Regions from separate parts of the Achromobacter mucicolens genome, predicted to be linked through region 1. Evidence: predicted binding sites of a transcription regulator. Region 1 holds the regulator's gene; the other holds the start of a gene.

What was found. Region 1 encodes NrdR, which represses ribonucleotide reductase genes. Its sites were predicted from a motif close to CACNANATNTNGTG; they were not measured.
Region 2: the regulator NrdR is predicted to act here: its motif matches at 2,378-2,391, upstream of QEP15_RS13950 (ribonucleoside triphosphate reductase).

Annotation. Positions count from the first base shown of each region.
Region 1 covers NZ_CP123364.1:636,504-646,710, forward strand. The annotation lists gene QEP15_RS02870 (M23 family metallopeptidase) at 1-487, opposite strand, end outside; gene tyrS (tyrosine--tRNA ligase) at 744-1,973, shown strand; gene QEP15_RS02880 (YbhB/YbcL family Raf kinase inhibitor-like protein) at 2,045-2,698, shown strand; gene glyA (serine hydroxymethyltransferase) at 3,024-4,274, shown strand; gene nrdR (transcriptional regulator NrdR) at 4,493-4,972, shown strand; gene QEP15_RS02895 (GlxA family transcriptional regulator) at 4,969-5,928, opposite strand; gene QEP15_RS02900 (cysteine hydrolase family protein) at 5,949-6,512, opposite strand; gene ribD (bifunctional diaminohydroxyphosphoribosylaminopyrimidine deaminase/5-amino-6-(5-phosphoribosylamino)uracil reductase RibD) at 6,725-7,840, shown strand; gene QEP15_RS02910 (PrkA family serine protein kinase) at 8,580-10,207, shown strand, end outside.
Region 2 covers NZ_CP123364.1:3,045,850-3,056,056, reverse strand. The annotation lists gene QEP15_RS13960 (anaerobic ribonucleoside-triphosphate reductase activating protein) at 1-135, opposite strand, end outside; gene nrdD (anaerobic ribonucleoside-triphosphate reductase) at 101-283, opposite strand; gene QEP15_RS13950 (ribonucleoside triphosphate reductase) at 377-2,371, opposite strand; gene QEP15_RS13945 (DUF3325 domain-containing protein) at 2,533-2,883, opposite strand; gene QEP15_RS13940 (hypothetical protein) at 3,190-3,804, shown strand; gene QEP15_RS13935 (catalase) at 3,817-6,192, shown strand; gene QEP15_RS13930 (lipid-binding SYLF domain-containing protein) at 6,369-6,890, shown strand; gene QEP15_RS13925 (Bug family tripartite tricarboxylate transporter substrate binding protein) at 6,942-7,925, opposite strand; gene QEP15_RS13920 (M20 family metallopeptidase) at 7,943-9,364, opposite strand; gene QEP15_RS13915 (LysR family transcriptional regulator) at 9,480-10,207, shown strand, end outside.

The DNA.
Region 1 (10,207 bases):
GGCCGTCGGTCTCGTTGCCGGGCGTGTGGATGTAGCGCAGCCACACCAGATTGCCCGCTTCGTCCGTGGCGGCTTGCACCGAGCGGCCCGGGTACAGCTTGTAGATGCTGCGGGCGCTGGCGTCGTGGGTCAGGAACGACTGGAGATTGGGGGCGTCGAGTTCCAGGCGCTGCAGCACCGCCGACAGCGTGTCGCCCGGACGGATCCGGGTTTCGCTGATGTAGGGGGCGGCGCTGGGCGTGCTGACTTCGACTTGCTCGGCGGTCAGCGGCAGAATGCTCTGGATGACGCGCGAGGGGGGGAGTTCGGTGCGGTCGGGTTGCTGCACCATGCCGAGAGCGGCGGCGCCTGCGAACAGACCAATTGCGGTGACGAGAAGCGTGCGGCGGAAAAGTCCCGAGCGATGGGGCTTGGGCTCAACGGGCGCAAATACGGCAGCGACTTTGCGCTTGAGGCCACTCGCCAGTTCGTGGAGGCCACGATTCATCGTGAAAATACCCTCTCAGGTGGCTTGAACTCGCAGGGTGCGGTACACGAACGGCCCTCGCGCGCACCGTTTCCGGGGCAAGGGCTGGCGCGGGGGCGCATCTTGTGAACAAGGGATGTAGAGCGAACGCAACTGCGTACATATGGCAGTTGCGTATGATTAGGCCGGTATCCTAGCTGATTCGGCTAGAATTTACGATAGTTTTCGTCACTTTTTACACCTTTTTGTCGGCTGAAGCCGCATTGGCCCCCCTGTCATGTCACCCACCGAAGCCCCCATTACACCTGAAGTCGAAGCCGATCTGCGTATAGCCAAGCGCGGCTGCGATGAGCTGCTGGTCGAAGCCGAATTCGCCCGCAAGCTGGCCAAGAGCCGCGCCACTGGCGTGCCGCTGCGCATCAAGCTTGGCCTGGATCCGACCGCACCGGACATCCACCTGGGCCACACGGTGGTGCTGAACAAGATGCGCCAGCTCCAGGACCTGGGGCACAACGTCATCTTCCTGATCGGCGACTTCACCTCCACCATCGGCGACCCCAGCGGCCGCAACAGCACCCGCCCGCCGCTCACGCGCGAACAGATCGAGGCCAACGCCAAGACCTATTACGCGCAGGCCAGCCTGGTGCTGGATCCGGCCCGCACCGAGATCCGCTACAACTCAGAATGGTGCGACCCGCTCGGCGCCCGCGGCATGATCCAGCTCGCGTCGCGTTACACGGTGGCGCGCATGATGGAGCGTGAAGACTTCACGAAGCGCTTCAAGGGCGGTATCCCGATCTCGGTCCATGAATTCCTGTATCCGCTGATGCAGGGTTACGACTCGGTCGCGCTGAAGTCAGATCTGGAGCTGGGGGGCACCGATCAGAAGTTCAACCTGCTGGTCGGGCGCGAACTGCAAAAAGAGTATGGACAGGAGCCGCAATGCATCCTGACGATGCCGCTGCTGGTCGGGACGGACGGCGTAGAGAAGATGTCCAAGTCCAAGGGCAACTACATCGGCATTTCGGAGTCGCCCGATTCCATGTTCGGCAAGCTGATGTCGATCTCCGACACGCTGATGTGGCGCTACTTCGAACTGCTGTCCTTCCGCTCGCTGGAGGAGATCGCGGCGCTCAAGCAAGAGATCGATGGCGGGCGCAATCCGCGCGATGCCAAGGTGATGCTGGCGCAGGAAATCATCGCGCGCTTTCATTCCGCCAAGGCCGCCGACGATGCGCTGGCCTCGTTTGAGGCGCGTTTCCGCGACGGCGCGATTCCCGACGACATGCCCGAGGTCAATATCGGCGGCGCGCCGGTGGGTATTCTGAAGCTGTTGCGCGAAGCGGGTCTGGTCGCCTCCGGGTCGGAAGCGCAGCGCAACGTCGAGCAGGGCGGGGTGCGCGTCAACGGCGATCGCGTGGAAGACAAATCGTTGCAATTGCCGGCCGGGACTTACGTCGTTCAGGTGGGCAAGCGAAAGTTCGCCCGTGTTAACTTGAACCCGTAATTGCGAAGTTTTGATACGCTGAGGGTACAGACAGGGGCAGAGCGCCTTTGCGGCATTTACAGGAGCACGACATGGAACTTTCGAGTTTGTCATTTTCCGATCACGAGTCGATTCCCGAGCGCTACGCATTCGGCAAGATCGATGCGCAATCGCACGTCGCGCTGGCAGATAACTTCAACCCGCAGTTTTCCTGGGACGACGTCCCCGCGGGCACACAGTCGTTTGCACTGATCTGCCACGATCCGGATGTGCCCTCGCGCCCAGACGACGTCAACCAGGAAGGCCGCGAAGTGCCCGCCGACCTGGCCCGCGTGGATTTCTTCCACTGGGTGCTGGTGGACCTGCCGGCCGACCTGCGCGAGATCGACGAAGGCGCGTTCTCCAACGGCATCACGCCGCGCGGCAAGGGTGGCCCGCTGGCGCCCATGGACGCGCGCCAGGGCATCAACTCCTACTCGTCGTGGTTCGCCAATGACCACGACATGAGCGGCGAGTACTTCGGCTACGACGGTCCTTGCCCGCCCTGGAACGATGCCCTGGTGCATCGCTACATCTTCACCCTGTATGCGTTGGACGTGCCCAGCCTGAACCTGCAGGGCTCGTTCACGGGCGAAGACGCGCTGCGGGCGATCCAGAAGCACGTGCTGGCCAAGGCATCGCTGACCGGGACCTATACGCTGAACCCCCGGCTCGCGCCCAAGCAAATCGGGGCCACGTCGGCCTGACGCTCAGCCAGATGTACGCAGGGCCGCCCAGTGCGTCCCTTTTTCATGGCGGCAAGGCCGCGGCGCGGCCGGACACCCCGTTGGCCGTGGCGTGAACACCCTTGCATGAAACTTTCTCAAGTCGGCATGAGTGCCGTTTCCGGCCGCGTGGGCAAGCCGTGGTTTTCGCGCCCGTGCGCCGGAATTTGGCGCGGTTCCGGTGGTTTTAAGCGCAAATGATCCCGCGCGACGGGGTAAACTACTCAGCATTCTCCGGGTTTACCCGCCCGACGCCGTTTTCTTATCTGCCGTTTCTTTTCCATTACCGCCTCAGGAAACCCCCGTCATGTTTGACCGCAACCTCACCTTGTCCAAGGCTGACCCGGACGTTTGGGCCGCCATCCAGAAGGAAGACCAGCGCCAAGAGCAGCACATCGAGCTGATCGCTTCGGAGAACTACGCCAGCCCCGCCGTCATGGAAGCGCAGGGCACGCAGCTCACGAACAAGTACGCCGAAGGCTACCCGGGCAAGCGGTACTACGGTGGTTGCGAATACGTGGACGTGGTCGAACAGCTGGCCATCGACCGCCTGAAGCAGATCTTTGGCGCCGAAGCCGCCAACGTGCAGCCCAACTCGGGTTCGCAGGCAAACCAGGGCGTGTACATGGCGGTCCTCAAGCCGGGCGACACTGTGCTCGGCATGAGCCTGGCCGAAGGCGGCCACCTGACGCACGGCGCGTCGGTCAACGCCTCGGGCAAGCTGTACAACTTCATCTCCTATGGTCTGGACGAAAACGAAGTCCTGAACTACGACCAGGTCGAGCAGTTGGCCAAGGAACACAAGCCCAAGCTGATCGTGGCTGGCGCGTCGGCCTACGCCCTGCACATCGATTTCGAACGCATGGCCCGCATCGCCCGTGAAAACGGCGCGCTGTTCATGGTCGACATCGCCCACTACGCCGGCCTGGTTGCTGGCGGCGCCTACCCCAACCCGGTCCCGCACGCCGACTTCGTCACCTCGACGACGCACAAGTCGCTGCGCGGCCCGCGCGGCGGCGTCATCATGATGAAGGCCGAGCACGAGAAGATCATCAACTCGGCGATTTTCCCCGGCATCCAGGGCGGTCCGCTGATGCATGTCATCGCCGGCAAGGCCGTGGCCTTCAAGGAAGCGCTGGAACCCGGGTTCAAGGACTACGCGCAGCAAGTCGTCAAGAACGCCAAGGTGCTGGCCGACACGCTGGTCAAGCGTGGCCTGCGTATCGTCTCGGGCCGTACCGAGAGCCACGTCATGCTGGTGGACCTGCGTTCCAAGGGCATCACGGGCAAGGAAGCCGAAGCGGTGCTGGGCCAGGCCCACATCACGGTCAACAAGAACGCCATCCCGAACGATCCGGAAAAGCCCTTCGTGACCAGCGGCATCCGCCTGGGCACGCCGGCCATGACGACCCGCGGCTTCACCGAAGCCGACGCCGAACTGACGGCCAACCTGATCGCCGACGTGCTGGACAACCCGCGCGACGAAGCCAACATCGCCGCCGTGCGCGCCAAGGTCAATGAATTGACCTCGCGCCTGCCGGTTTACGGCAAGAAGTAAGCGGGCGACCCGGGCGCGGCCATGCCGCGAACGGGAATCGGGCAAAGGGACGGTTTCGCAAGACGCCGTCCCTTGTTCTTTTTGGGCATGCAGGCGGCGTCCTGCCTGGCAATCGGCCAGGCGGCCGCGGCTGGGCAGTCGTCCGAATTGACGCTTTGCATCATGCCCGTCGTTACAATATGCTCAATTATTGCCATCAGCGCCTTTAGGGATCACACATGCGGTGTCCATTTTGCGGCAATGCCGAAACGCAGGTTGTCGACAGCCGGGTCTCCGAAGAGGGCGACGCCATCCGCCGTCGCCGCCGCTGCCTGTCCTGTGACAAGCGGTTCACCACCTACGAACGGGTGGAGCTTGCCATGCCGTCGATCGTCAAGCGCAATGGCAGCCGCAGCGAATACGATCCCGTCAAGCTGCGCGCAAGCCTGAGCCTTGCGCTGCGCAAACGCCCCGTCAGCACGGAGGACGTGGATGCCGCCGTCGCCCGGATCGAAGAGCAATTGCTGGCCAGCGGCCAGCGTGAGGTGCCGTCCGAACATATCGGCGAGCTCGTCATGAACGAGCTGCGCAAGCTGGATAAGGTGGCCTACGTGCGTTTCGCCTCGGTCTACAAAAGCTTCGAGGACATCGGTGAATTCGTCGAAGCCATCCGCGAGATGCAGGGCCCGCTGCTGCCGGGCAAGCTGCGCAAGGACTAGCCAGGCGCCCCGCGCATCAGGCTGGGCGTCAGCGGCTGGAATTTGCGCCACACGCGGCGCATGTGCTGCGCCGATCCAAATCCCGACTTTTCCGCCACGCGTTCCAGGTCCAGCCGGGTGTCGCGCAGCAGGTCGCGAGCCAGCGCCACGCGGATCTGATACAGGTAATCCATCGGCGTGCACCCCGCGTGCTCGCGAAACAGGCGCGTCAGGTGCCGGGCACTGGTGTGCGCCTGGTCCGCCAGCGACTGGGCCGACCAGGGGGCGGCGGGATCGCGGATGACGGCATCCTGCACCCGGTGCACGCCCGGATGCATATGACTGCGATGGTCCAGCCACGGCGACAGGGCCGAGTCCGAGCCGGCGCGGCGCTGGTAGACAACCATGTCGCGCGCCGCCTCGCTGGCCACGCGCGGGCCGCAATGGCGCGCCACCATGTGCAGCGCCAGATCGATCCCCGCCGTGATGCCCGCGCTGCTGACGAGGTTTCCGTCTTCGACGAAGATGCGGTTGTCCAGCAGGCGCGCGGTGGGATCAAGGGCGGCGAGCTCTTCCAGGCAGGTGTGGTGGGTGGTGCATTCGCGCTGCCGCGTCAGCCCCGCCGCGGCCGCGAACAGCGCGCCCGCGCAGACCGTCATCAGGGTGAAGCCGTCGGCCGGATGCCGGGCAGCCAGCCACGCCACGATGGCGCGCGCGTCCTCATCGTCCAGGCGCGTGTGCTTGCCCACCACGCCCGAGACGATGACCAGCGCGTTTGCCGGCAGCACGGCCGGCAGGGGCTGCAAGCGCGCCAGGTGCAGGCCGGGAATGCCGCTTTCGACGTCGCGGGAGGGGCTGCAGAAATGCTGGGTGAATGTGCCCGGGCACAGCTTGTTGGCCACGCGGAAGGCCTCCGCCGGACCGGCGAGGTCCAGGAGGACGATGCCGCGCGGCACCACGAAGTACACCGGAACCATCTGCGCCTCCCGCCTGCGCGTTACACGGCCAGCGCGTCGGCGGCGCGGACGATGCGGGCAAAACGGCCTTGCAGCACCAGCTCGGTCCGATCGCGGATCTCGGCCGGCGTGTAGGTCCTGCCCGACGGGCTTTGCATCGCGAAGGTCAGCGTGGCGTCAGTCGGAAAGACCACCTTGAAGCCGGCATCGCTGGCATGGCGCGACGTGGTTTCGCAGCATTGTTCGGTGCGGATACCAGCCACGATGATGCCTTCGATGCCGTGCTTGAGCAGCCAGTCGTGCAACGAGGCGCCGGTTTCATCCTTCGCGTAGAGCGACGAATGGACCGTCTTGTGGAACACCGCGGTCGGAGCAATACGCAGTTCCTTCAACGTCTTGACGTGTCCGGAGGCGAGCGAAAAGGGGTTCGCGGGATCATCGGACGGGCTGGTGTGAAACACCTGCAGCACTGGAATGTCCTTGGCCTGGGCGCCATCGATCAGGGCCTGAATCTGCGAAATGAACGCCGGATACTCCGATTCGTCCCAAAACGGACGTTGGCGGAAAGAGTCTTGTACGTCGATAACGATAAGTGCCTGTTTCATTTCCGGGCCTCCTGGCCATGGATTCAAGGGGTACGGCGCTATTTTTACTCCGAACCGGCTCGGCGGCGAGCGCTATCCGAGACGGCGGGCGGCCCAAAACGGACATCCGTATCCTGGCGCGGCGGCATGGGGGCAAAGCCGGGCGGGACGGCGCCGGCGGACATACAATCGCCGGCATGGACATTTCCCGCGACTCCGACGACCTCTTCTGGATGCGACGCGCGCTGGCGCTGGCGCAGACCGTCATGACGACCACCGCGCCCAACCCCCGGGTCGGCTGCGTCATCGTGCGTGACGGCCGCGTGCTGGGCGAGGGCGCGACGCAGCCGCCAGGCGGCCCGCATGCCGAAATCTGCGCGCTGCGCGACGCGCAGTCGCGTGGCGAGTCGGTGGCAGGTTCCACGTTGTACGTCACGCTGGAGCCCTGCAGCCATTTCGGCCGCACGCCGCCTTGCGTGGATGCGGTGCTGGCGGCGCGGCCGGCGCGCGTGGTGGTCGCAATGGGCGATCCGAATCCGCTGGTGAACGGCCAGGGGCTGGCGCGCCTGCGCGACGCCGGCATCGCGGTGACGACGGGCGTTTGCCGCGAAGAGGCGCTGGCGGTGAACGCCGGCTTCATCTCGCGCATGAGCCGCGGCCTGCCGTGGGTGTGGATGAAGATGGCGGCGTCGCTGGACGGCCGCAGCGCGCTGCATAACGGCATGTCGCAATGGATCACGGGTCCTGAGGCGCGCGCCGACGGGCACCGCTGGCGCGCGCGCAGTTGTGTCGTCCTGACGGGCATGGGCACGGTGCAGAAGGACGATCCCCAACTGAACGTGCGCGACGTCCAGACGCCGCGCCAGCCGCGCAAGGCCGTCGTGGACGGCCGTTTCGAGATCCCCGAAACCGCGCGGTTGTTCGACGGGGCGCAAGTCATCGTGTTCACCGCGCGCGAGGACGCCGCAAAGGCCGCGCGACTGGCGGACAAGAACGCGCGTGTCGTGTGCTTGCCCGGGACGGAACCGGGGCGCGTCGATCTGCCCGGGATGATGCGCTGGATGGCTGCCGAGCAGTTCAACGAGGTCCACGTCGAGGCCGGCGCGGGCCTGAGCGGCGCGCTGGTTTCCGCTGGCTGCGTCGACGAACTGCTGCTGTATCTGGCGCCGGTGCTGCTGGGCGACGCGGCGGGCATGGTGCGCCTGCCGATGCTGGAGCATCTGGACGCCGCGCGGCGTTATGAATTCACCGATGCCGTGCGCGTGGGTGCGGATCTACGCGTTCGCGCGCGTGTCGCCGGCACGTGGCGCCAATTGATGGAAAGCGTGGCGCTGCCCGCGCTGTCGTAGCAAAACCGCTGCTAGCACTCCGAGGGTTCGGCTGCCAATCCGCGTAGAGCCGCGCGCTGCCTGCGTCTTGGCGGCGCGGGGCTGCCGATGCGACGTGCCGTATTGCATGACCGGCATCGGCATGCGCGGCGTCAATCGTGTTTCGCGCGATTACGCGCACGCGCAATTCGCACAAAATGAATTGCCACGAGCCGGTCACAGGCTTAGCATAAGACGCATGACTTGGCGCTACGCGCTCACGGACCCCCCGCACAGCCGCCGCGCGCCCTCGTCACCACGGATTCCCGTGCCGCGAATCGGCGCAGTTCAACACCGACCGGCACGACACTGAACGAAGACGCAAAGCGCCGTTCAGGACGTTCGCTGCGATCGCATGGCGGACGTTTCGGGTTTATCCCGGCTCATAAGAATCCATTGGATATCGCTCATTCCGTCATTTCATTGCCGAGCATTTCATGTGCGGCTGCGTCAGGCACGCTATATGCGGCTCTATGCTGAAAACGACTGTGCGAATTCGCTCACCAACGTTGCAACCCTGATGGAACTTGTTTCCGAGGGGTGCAGCCTAAACAGAAAGGGTCCGATCGTGCTTATGGTTGATGTGTGGCGAAAGCAACATAACGACCTGCCGAAAACGCCGACAGCGAAGTTGTTTAGTAATTCGCAGGCGCTGATGCACAATGGGCATGTAGGGACGTATTGAATTTTTCGCGTGTTGTAGGAGGTTTCCGTGCAAAACATCGTCGAAGGCTTCAAGTCGCAGTATGCAAGAGAGCAGGAATCGGAGCTCTCGCTCGAGGAGTATCTGAACCTCGCCAAGCGCGATCCCATGGCCTACGCCAGCCCCGCTGAGCGCATGTTGGCCGCGATCGGCGAACCTGAGATCGTGGATACGCGCAACGACCCACGTCTTTCCCGTTTGTTTTCCAACCGGACCATCCGACGCTATCCGGCGTTCCAGGAGTTCTACGGCATGGAGGACGTGATCGGACAGATCGTCGCGTTCTTCAAGCACGCCGCGCAGGGACTGGAGGAGCGCAAGCAAATCCTCTATCTGCTCGGGCCGGTGGGCGGCGGCAAGTCGTCCATCGCGGAACGGCTCAAGGCGTTGATGGAAAGTTTTCCGATCTACGCCCTGAAGGGATCGCCGGTCAACGAATCGCCGCTCGGGTTGTTTCATCCCGAACGGTTCGGCGACATGCTCGAAAAGGAATACGGCATTCCGAAGCGCTACCTGACCGGCATCATGTCGCCGTGGGCAGTCAAGCGCCTGAAGGAATTCGACGGCGACATCTCGAAGTTTCGCGTCGTGCGCCTGAACCCTTCGGTGCTGCGCCAGATCGCCATCGCCAAGACCGAGCCGGGCGACGAGAACAATCAGGACATTTCGTCGCTGGTGGGCAAGGTGGATATCCGCAAGCTCGATCGCCATTCGCAGGACGACCCCGACGCCTACAGTTACTCGGGCGGGTTGTGCCTGGCGAACCAGGGGCTGCTCGAGTTCGTGGAAATGTTCAAGGCGCCGATCAAGATGCTGCATCCGCTGTTGACGGCCACCCAGGAAGGCAACTTCAAGGGCACGGAAGGCTTCTCTGCCATCCCGTTCAACGGCACGATCCTGGCGCACTCGAACGAATCCGAGTGGCAGACCTTCCGCAACAACAAGCACAACGAGGCGTTCCTTGACCGTATTTACATCGTCAAGGTGCCTTACTGCCTGCAGGTTTCAGAAGAGGTCCGCATCTACGAGAAGCTGCTGCATCACAGCTCGCTGTCCGAAGCGCCGTGCGCGCCCGGAACGCTGGACATGATGGCGCAGTTCTCGGTGCTGACGCGTCTGAAGGAGCCTGAGAATTCCAGCATCTATTCCAAGCTGCGGGTCTACGACGGCGAAAGCCTGAAGGATGTCGATCCCAAGGCCAAGGCGCTGCAGGAATACAAGGACTATGCGGGCACCGACGAAGGCATGACCGGGGTCTCAACGCGTTTCGCGTACAAGATCCTGTCCAGCGTCTTCAATTACGACCAGACCGAAGTGGCCGCCAATCCGGTGCATCTGATGTACGTGCTGGAGCAACGCATCGGCCGCGAAGACTATCCCGACGAGATCCGCCGGCGCTACCTGGAGTTCATCAAGGGCTTCCTCGCGCCGCGCTACGCGGAGTTCATCGGCAAGGAGATCCAGACCGCCTACCTGGAGTCCTACTCCGAGTACGGCCAGAACATCTTCGACCGCTACGTGACGTTTGCCGACTGCTGGATCCAGGACGAGGAATTCCGCGATCCCGAAACCGGCGAAAGCTTCGACCGTAGCGCGCTGAACGATGAGCTGGAAAAGATCGAGAAGCCGGCGGGCATCGCCAATCC
Region 2 (10,207 bases), 2.4 Mb from region 1:
CGGCGAGGCATAGGCTGGCCGGTCGGTCAGCAGGCGCACGGCCTGGCTGGCGGGCCGGCCGGCGCCGCCGGCCTGCGAAGCGCCCACGGGCGAGCCGCCTTCAGGCACTGCGTTCGACGAAGAAGCGGCGCTCATTGAATTCGCCCTGTTTGCCGGTGTTGAAGGAAGACACCGGGCGGTGGTAGCCCATCACCCGGGTCCAGACTTCGCAGCGCACGCGCTGGCTGTCGTCCAGTTGGACGGCGGAAGCGGACGTGGCGGCGGGGGCGGTCAAGGTTTGCATGAGATTTCCTCGGGAGTGAATGCCGGACGCATGCCCGGCGGGTGAAGGACAGCGCGCGCCGGGATGCCACGCGCCGGTCCGGGTCCGGAAACGCTACGCCGGCGTGCAGCAGGCCGATTGCTTGGCCAGCAGCTCCGCGTCGCACTTGGGGCAGAACTCGTGGTGCCCCGCCAGATAACCGTGATTCGGGCAGATCGAGAACGTGGGCGTGACGGTGATGTAGGGCAGGCGGAAGTTGGTGAGCGCGCGGCGCACGAGCTGTTTGCAGGCCTCGGCGGTGGACACGGCTTCGTTCATGTACAGGTGCAGCACCGTGCCGCCCGTGTACTTGCTTTGCAGCGTTTCCTGCAGTTCCAGTGCGTGGAAGGGATCGTCCGTGTAGCCCACCGGCAACTGGCTGGAGTTGGTGTAGTAAGGCTGGGCGTCCGTGCCCGCTTGCAGGATGCCGGGATAGCGCTTGCGGTCTTCGCGGGCGAATCGGTATGTGGTGCCTTCGGCGGGCGTGGCCTCCAGGTTGTAGAGATGGCCGGTTTCTTCCTGGAATTCGGTCATGCGCTGGCGCACGCGATCCAGCAGGCGCACGGCAAAGGCGTGGCCGGCGGGCGTGGTCACGTCTTCGGCGTCGTCGGTGAAGTTGCGGATCATCTCGTTGATGCCGTTCACGCCCAGCGTGCTGAAGTGGTTGCGCAACGTGCCCAGGTAGCGGCGGGTGTAGGGGTAGAGCCCCTGGTCGATATAGCGCTGCACCACCTTGCGCTTGGTTTCCAGAACATCGCGGCCCAGCGCCAGGAGATAGTCCAGGCGTTCCATCAGGCGCGCCTCGTCGCCGCGGCACGTATGGCCCAGGCGGGCGCAGTTCACGGTCACCACGCCGACCGACCCCGTCTGCTCGGCCGAGCCGAAGAGCCCGTTGCCGCGCTTCAAGAGTTCGCGCAGGTCGAGCTGCAGGCGGCAGCACATCGAGCGCACCATGTGCGGCTCGAGGTCGGAATTCAGGAAGTTCTGGAAGTAGGGCAGCCCATAGCGCGCCGTCATTTCAAAGAGGCGCTCGGTGTTCGGGTGGTCCCAGTCGAAATCCGGCGTGATGTTGTAGGTGGGGATGGGGAACGTGAACACGCGGCCCTTCGCGTCGCCAGCCATCATGACCTCGATGTAGGCGCGGTTGATCATGTCCATTTCGGCTTGCAGGTCGCCGTAGGAGAACGGCATTTCCTCGCCGCCCACGTACGGGATCTGGTCCTTCAGGTCGGCCGGGCAGGTCCAGTCGAAGGTCAGGTTGGTGAAGGGCGTCTGTGTGCCCCAGCGGCTGGGCACGTTCAGGTTGAAGATCAGTTCCTGGATGGATTGCTTGACGTCCGCGTAGGTCATCGCGTCGCGGCGGATGAAGGGCGCCATGTAGGTGTCGAACGAACTGAATGCCTGCGCACCGGCCCATTCGTTCTGCAGCGTGCCCAGGAAGTTGACGATCTGGCCGATGGCGGCCGACATATGTTTCGGGGGCGTGGATTCGACCTTGCCCGGGATGCCGTTGAAGCCTTCGGTCAGCAGCTGGCGCAGCGACCAGCCGGCGCAGTAACCGCTGAGCATGTCCAGGTCGTGGATGTGGATGTCGCCTTCGCGGTGGGCGTGGCCGGCTTCGGGCGTGAAGACGTTGGACAGCCAGTAGTTGGCGGTGACCTTGCCGGCCACGTTCAGGATCAGGCCGCCCAGGCTGTATCCCTGGTTGGCGTTGGCATTCACGCGCCAGTCGCGCTGTTCCAGATACTCTTCCATGGCGCTTTCCACGTCGACCAGCGTGTGGCGCAGGGACCGCAGGCGGGCGTGCTGCTCGCGATGGACGATGTAGGCGCGCGCCGTGCGCCAATGGCCCGCCTGGACCAGGGCTTCCTCGACGCGGTTCTGGATGGTTTCGACGCCGGGGCAAACATTGCCGTCCAGCTTTGCGATGACGGTGCCGGTCAGGGCGCGTGCGCCTTGCAGGTCCAACTCCCCGGTGCTTTGGCCCGCCGCCGCCATGGCTTGCGCGATCTTCTCGCTATCGAATGCAACGACGCGGCCGTCGCGCTTGAGGATGTGTTGGATTCCCATTGTTGGCACCATATGTAGTGGAGTTCGAAAACTCTACCACCACATATGGTGCTGAATGGTTGGCATCTGGGCGCAGGTTGACCGGCGTCAAACAGGCAAAATGGTCTGCGAAATTGCGCAATGCTGCGATGGGTCGCGGCCAGGTGCTCAGTAAAACACCGTCAAAACCCGATGCCCACGCCCACCAGGGATATCGCCACCGCCAGGGCGGCAGCGCCTGCGGCAGGCCGTGGCGTCCAGGACAGTTTGCCAAACCACAGCAGCGCGCCCGCGCAGAGCCAGCCCAGCCAGACCATCATGCCCAGCGCATCGCCCCACAGTCCGACGCAAGGCAGGATCGCCAGCCCCATCAGCAGCGCGCCAGCGCCGCGCAGCACGCGCGTGTGGGCCGCGCGGGGATTGCGCGTCCAGACCTGGTGGTAGTGGCGGGGGGTGGCCAGGGCCAGGCAAGCCATGCCGGCGTAAGTCAGCAGCAAGGCCATCGCGATTGCGCAGAGGTCATTCAGGGTCATGCGGCTGCACGTCTTGCGCGAGTTGCCGACCCTGTGTGAGGGCGCGGCGCGCTGGCGCTTTGATGGGTAACGACCCTGATTCTACGGGAATCGGCGGCGCGTCCGGCGCGCGGGGCTTTGTATTTTCTTCCGGGCGATGCGGAGCGTGTGCGGATCGGCCGGCCCCCGCGACGCCCCGCAAGGCCCGTCTGCGCGGCGTTTGCAGGCGCTTTGCCATCGCAGGAACGGCAATTGCTGGGTTCGCGCCTCCATCCGGAACGATCGCCGCGTGCGGATCGTTGATGACCTACCACAAGGAGCCCAACCATGAAGCGCAAAGCCGGAAACGCCGATCAGATCAAGGAACTGCTGTACCAGGCCCTGGAAACCGAAATTGGCGGCCTCGCCATCTACGAGACCGCAGTGTCGTGTGCCATCAACGAAGACCTGAAGAAGGAATGGCTGGGCTATCTGGAAGAAACGCGCACGCATCGCCGCGTGCTGCTGACCGTCTTCGAGCAACTGAAGCTCGACCCGCAGGCCAAGTCGCCGGGCCGCGACGTGGTGCGGCACTTGGGCGAATCGTTGGTGAAGGCCATGAAGATGGCCATTTCGGCCGGCGATCCCGAAGCCGCGCAGCTCGTGGCCACCGAATGCGTGGTGCTGGCCGAGACCAAGGATCACGCCAATTGGTCGTTGATCGGGTTGATTGCCGAGCAGCAGTCGGGCGAGCAGGCCAAGATCCTCAAGCAAGCCTACGACGCGGTGGCGACCGACGAGGACCACCACCTTTATCACACGCAGGGCTGGTCGCGCGAACTGTGGATCGAGTCGCTCGGCTTCCCCGCCGTGCTGCCGCCGCCCGAAGAAGTGAAGAAGGTCGAGACCGCCATTGGCGCATCCCGCGCCGAACAGGCGCGCGACTCGATGCTAACCCATTAAGGAGAAAGACTCATGGCAAGCAAAAAGCCAGCCAAGGCCGGCCAGGGCGGTGCACTGGACACCGCCTACATGAACACCGACAGCGGTCCCGCAAGCGGACCGGCCGGCAAGCCGAGCCACCCCGCGCTCAAGCGCGCGGCAGCGGTGGGCGCCACCGTGGGCGCCATGCCCCATAACACCAACAAGGAAGCCGAGTACGGCGAGCAGGCCGCGCGTTGCCCGTACGCCGGCGCGCACGTGGGCGCCGTGGACCCCGCCGTCGGCGCAAGCTCGCTGTCCGAAAAGGAAGTGTCGGACAAGACCGGCGACGCCGCGACCCCGGGCGTGAACCGTGTCGACGGCCAACTGCCGCGCGTGCGCGCGGACGGCGGCGGCCAGGAACTGACCACCAATCAGGGCGTTCGCGTCAGCGACAACCAGCATTCGCTCAAGGCTGGCCTGCGCGGGCCGGCGCTGCTGAAGGATTTCATCCTTCGCGAGAAGATCACGCACTTCGACCATGAGCGGATTCCCGAGCGCATCGTGCACGCCCGCGGCTCGGCGGCCCACGGCTACTTCGAGTGCTACAAGCCGCTGACCGACCTGACCGCCGCGTCGCTGTTTGCCGAGGCCGGCAAGCGCACGCCGGTGTTCGTGCGCTTTTCGACGGTGGCGGGCGAGCGCGGATCCAAGGACACGGCGCGCGACGTGCGTGGCTTTGCCGTCAAGTTCTATACCGACGAGGGCAACTGGGACCTGGTGGGCAACAACATGCCGGTGTTCTTCATCCAGGATGCGATGAAATTCCCGGACCTGGTCCACGCGGTCAAGCCCGAGCCGCACCATGGCATGCCGCAGGCCGCGTCCGCGCACGATACCTTCTGGGACTTCGTGTCGCTCATGCCCGAGTCCACCCACATGCTGATGTGGGTGATGTCGGACCGCGCGATCCCGCGCAGCTACCGGATGATGCAGGGCTTTGGCGTGCACACGTTCCGGTTCGTCAACGCGCAGGGTGAATCGCGCCTGGTGAAATTCCACTGGAATCCCATCCTGGGGACGCACTCGCAAGTGTGGAACGAGGCGGTCAAGGTGTCGGGCGCAGACCCCGACTATCACCGCCGCGACCTCTGGGAAGCCATCGACGCGGGTCATGGTCCGCAATGGGAGCTGGGCGTGCAGGTCTTCACGGAAGACCAGGCCGAAGGCTTCAGCTTCGACGTGCTGGACGCGACCAAGATCGTGCCCGAGGAACTGGTGCCGGTCGTGCCCATCGGCCGCATGGTGCTGGATCGCAACCCCGACAACTTCTTTGCCGAGACCGAGCAGGTGGCCTTCTGCGCCGCGCACGTGGTCCCCGGCGTGGACTTCACGAATGACCCGCTGCTGGCTGGCCGCATCCATTCCTACGTCGACACGCAGATCTCGCGCCTGGGCGGCCCGAACTTCCACGAGATCCCCATCAACGCGCCGCTGGCGCCGGTGCACAACAACCAGCGCGACGGCATGCATCGCCAGACCATTCATCGCGGCCGCGTGTCCTACGAGCCCAATTCCCTTGCCGGCGGCTGTCCGTTCCAGGCGGGAATGGACGGGTTCGTGTCGTTTCCGGAGCCGGTGACAAGCGACGAACTGCGCGGACATCCGGAAAAATTTGCCGAGCACTACAACCAGGCCACGCTGTTCTACGACAGCCAGACCGCATGGGAACGCAAGCACATCATCGACGCCTTCGCGTTCGAGCTCAGCAAGGTGACGGTGCCGCAGATCCGCGAGCGCATGGTCGCTTCCCTGCGCAATGTGTCGGACGAACTGGCGCAGGGCGTGGCCGATGAAATCGGCATGCCCTTGCCGGATCCCTTGCCGCGCGCGACGAAGAATCCGCCCAAGTCCGAAGTGCAGGTGTCGCCCTCGCTGTCGCTGACCGCCCGCCCTGGCGACGGCGGCGTGGCGACGCGCAAGGTCGCCATCCTGGCGGCGGAAGGCGTGGACGGCAAGGCGCTGTCCGCCGTGGCCGACGCGCTCATGCAGGCAGGCGCCGTCGTGCGGCTGGTGGGCCAGCGCATTGGTCCGATGCAGACGGGCGAGGGCGGTGCGTTCGATGCGGATGCGTCGCTGGACAACCATCCGTCCGTGGTGTTTGACGGCGCGGTGGTTGTCGGTGGCGCCGACGCCGTGCAACGCCTGGCGGCCGACGGACGGGCGCTGGAGTTCCTGCGCGACGCCTATCGCCACGGCAAGACGCTGATGGGTGTCGGCGACGGCGTTCAGGTGTACGCCGCGGCGGGCATCGACCCCGATCCGAACGATGGCGGACTGCTGTTGGGCGGCGAGGATCCGCAAGCGTTCATTGCCGCCTTGGGCAAACATCGCCATCCGGAACGGGAGACGACGCCGCCCAAGGTATGAGGGGCGCGGCAGCACGGGTAAGCAAGGACCATTGACACCCGCGGGACGCCTCTCGAATACTGAGCCGGCAGGTCGGGCGAGCGCATCGGGCGCTCGCCCTGTCTAACCGGGGAGGCCGTATGAACCGAGCGTCCGTGTTGCCTGTGAAATTCGTTGGCTGGCTTTGTGCCAGCCTTTTGTCTTTTTCCGCCCTGATCAGCGTCGCGCCGTCCGCGCGGGCGGCGTCGGCGGCGGAGATAAGCGCCGACGCAACGGCGGCGCTAGAGCAGCTTTACACGCAGGACCCACGCATCCGCCAACTGGGCGACAAGGCCGTTGCGGTGCTGGTGTTTCCCAACATCATCAAGGGCGGTTTCCTGGTGGGTGGCGAGCGCGGCTCGGGCGCCTTGATCCGGCGCGGTCAGGTCGAGGGCTTTTATTCGATCTCGGCGCTGTCGTTCGGACTGCAGGCGGGCGCGCAACAGTTCTCGTACGCGCTGTTCTTCATGAACGAGCCCGCGCTGGCGTATCTGAATCAGAGCGACGGCTGGGCGCTGGGCGCGGGCCCGAGCCTGGTCGTGGTCGACCAGGGCTATGCTGCCAGCATCTCGACCACGACCCTGACGCAGGACGTGTACGCGGTGCCGTTTGGCGAGCAGGGCCTGATGGCGGGGATGGGGCTGGAAGGATCCAAGATCAGCAGCATGGTGCCGGATTGATGACGCGGCACGCAAAGCAGGCGGGACGCCGGTGGGCGTCCCGTGTTGCGGTCACTCAAGCGTAATGCCTGCACGCTGGGCGACGGCGCTGAATCTGGCGATCTCGATCGTGATCTGGTCCCTGAAGGCCTGGCCGGGCAGGAAGACGGGATTGAGCGACAGGTCCGATACGCTCTTGCGCACTTGTTCGTCGTGCATGATTTCCGTCATGGCCCGGTTCAGCGTGTGCATGACGGTGGATGGCGTCTGGGCCGGCGCGACCAGGCCGTACCAGCCCACGAACGACACATCCGCCATGCCGGCTTCCGCGAAGGTCGGCACGTCCGGCAATTGCGGCATGCGCTGATCGCCGGTGACGGCCAGCGCGCGGACCTTGCCGGCGCGCGCCTGGGCCGCCGACGCCGACACCGTGTCCACGGCCAGGGCGATCTCGCCGCCGATCAGCGCGGTGATGAGCTGCGCGCTTCCCTTGTAGGGAACCGGCACCATTTTGGCGCCGGCTGCCTGGGCGAACATTTCGCCCGTCAGGTGGGGGGCGGATCCCGGTCCGAACGTGCCGTACATCAGGCCGCCCTTGGCAGTCTCCTGGCGCGCGAGTTCGGCCGCCTCGTGAGGCGTGGCCGCGGGCAGCGAATTCTGCGCCAGCAGCACGACGGGCGCCATCGCGACGATGCCCACGTGCTCGAAGCTGCGCACGGGATCGTAGGGCAATGCGGGCTTGAGTGCCGGCAGGACGCTGTAGGTTGTGCTGCCCGACAGCATCAGCGTGTAGCCGTCGGGCTTGGCGCGGGCGACCGCTTCGGCGCCGATGAGCGTCGAGGCGCCGGGGCGGTTTTCAACAATGACGGGCTGGCCGAACTTTCCCGACAGCTTGGTGGCAAGCAGGCGCGCCACTGCATCGGTGGCGCCGCCCGGTGTGAAGGGGACAACGATCTTGATGGCCTGGTCCGGATAGGCCGCGTGGGCGTCTTGGGCGTGGGCGGCGGTGGCGGCAAGCGTCAACGCCAACAGGGCGGTGCGAAATCTGGCGGTCATGGCGGGGCTCGGTGGGGTCAGGCGTAAGTGGACGATTGGGCGCAGGCTTGTTCGAGGACGTCGGCGCCCTGGGTTCCCAGGTCCCAGAACAGGCCGGCCATGATGGCCAGGCCTTCCCGGGCGACGCTGCCCAGCAGATGCTCGTTGGGCGCGTGCTGCGCGCAGGCGGGGTAGGAGTGCGGGACCCACAGGGTGGGCAGGCCAAGCTGGTCGGCAAAGATGTCGTTGGGCAGGGAGCCGCCCAGGTTGGGCAGGAGCGCCGGGCGCTTGCCGGTGGTGTGTTCCAGCGAGGCGGCGGCCCAGCGTACCCACGGGGTGTCTGGCGACAGGCGCGTTGCCCCGGCCTGCATGCCGATGCGCACGTCCACGTCGTCAAGCCCGCGCGCGCGCAGATGATCGACCACGTGATCCTGCAGGCCGCGCCAGTCGGTGCCCACCACGAAGCGCAACTGGCACCAGGCCGCGGCTTCGGGGGGAATGGCGTTCACGGGCTTGGCCGGGTCGCCCGCGCCGAAGGTCAACACGTCCAGGCTGTTCCAGCCAAACACCTTTTCAGGCGAGGTCAGGCCGGGTTCGCCCCACCACGTGTTGATGGCCGGATCGTCTTCGCCGCCACCGACCTCCAGGTCGGCCAGCGCCTGGGCGACCGCGTCGGGGATGGGTGGGGGACGCAGCCCGGGGACGGCGATGCGGCCGTTGGCGTCCACGAGCGAGCTGATGGCGTGCGACAGGCGGATGGCCGGATTGGCGAGCAGTCCGCCCCAGTTGCCGGAGTGGTAGCCGCGATCGCGTGACCGCACCCTGAGTTCGAAATTGATCGCGCCGCGCGAGCCCATGAACAGCGTGGGCCGGGCGGCGTTCAGGCGCGGTCCGTCGCTGGCGATGAAGACGTCGGCGGCCAGGAGATTGCGGTGCGTCTTACAGAAGTCGGACAGGCCCGGCGAGCCGGCTTCCTCGCCGGTTTCGATGAGCCAGATGGTATTGAAACCGAGCGCGCCGCCGCGCGCATCAATGACGCGGGACAGCGCTTCAAGGTTGATCGAATGCTGACCCTTGTTGTCGGCCGTGCCGCGCCCGTACCAGCGGTCGCCTTCGACCTTGAGCTGCCAGGGGTCGCGGCCGGATTCCCATTTGGCGGCGTTGCCCCGCACCACGTCGCCGTGGCCATACATGAGGACCGTGGGCAATTCGGCCGCTTCGATGCGGCGCGCCACCAGGATCGGCAGGTCCACCCCGGCCGGATTTGCGTGCACCGCACAGGAAAAGCCCAGCGCCGACAGGCGCGGAACCAGTTCGTCCTTCAGGTAGGCATGCTGCGCCGCGGCCTGCGTGGGCACTTCGCTTTCGGTCGCAAATGCGACCCGGCGCGCCAGGGTGTCCAGAAGGACGCCGCTGTCATACGCTTGTACGGCGTGGAGAATGGCTTGTTCGCGGGTCATGGCGGTTCTCGGTGCGGGGGGTTGGAAGCACAAATTTATTGCGCTTCTTAACGTGCCACAATTAGATATTTCGCACTTTTGCGTTGCTTAAATGGCATGTCTTCGGGAGCCCGCCATGATTTCCCTAGGCCTCAGATATTTCCTGGAAGTCGCGCGCTGCGGATCGATCGCGGGCGCGGCGGCGGCCCTGCACGTGGCGGCGTCCGCCGTGAGCCGGCAGATCGCCAAGCTGGAGGACAGCTTGGGCATTGTGCTGTTCGAGCGCCAGGCGCGCGGCATGGAGCTCAGCGAGGCAGGCTTGCAACTGGCCGCCTACGCCCGGGCCGCCGCCCTGGAGGCCGAACGCGTCACCACCGAGATCCGGCGGCGCAGTGCGCTGGGCGACGTCACCATCCGGCTGGCCTGCAGCGAGGGCTTCGCGCACCGTTTCATGCCGATGTGCATGGCGGACTTCAAGCAGATGCGGCCCGAGGCGCGCTTTCATCTGCAGGTGGATCGGCCGGAAGAGGTGATTCGCCGGATTCTGGAGGGACTGTCCCAGATCGCGCTGCACTACACGGTGGCACAGGACGATCGACTCAAGACCGAGCTGCTGACCCGGGCACCGGTGTACGCGGTGATGTGCCGGCGGCATCCGCTTGCCAGCCGCCGCACGGTCAGCCTTCGTGACCTGGCGGAGGTGCCGGTGTCGGTGGGCGATACCGGCACGACCGTCCGGCAGTTATTCGACAACGCCTGCGCCAACGCCGGGCTGCACATCGAGCCGGCCTACGTATCGAACAATTCGGCGGCCTTCCTGCCCATGCTGCCGGGCAGCCGCATCGTGGCGCTGACGGGCTACCT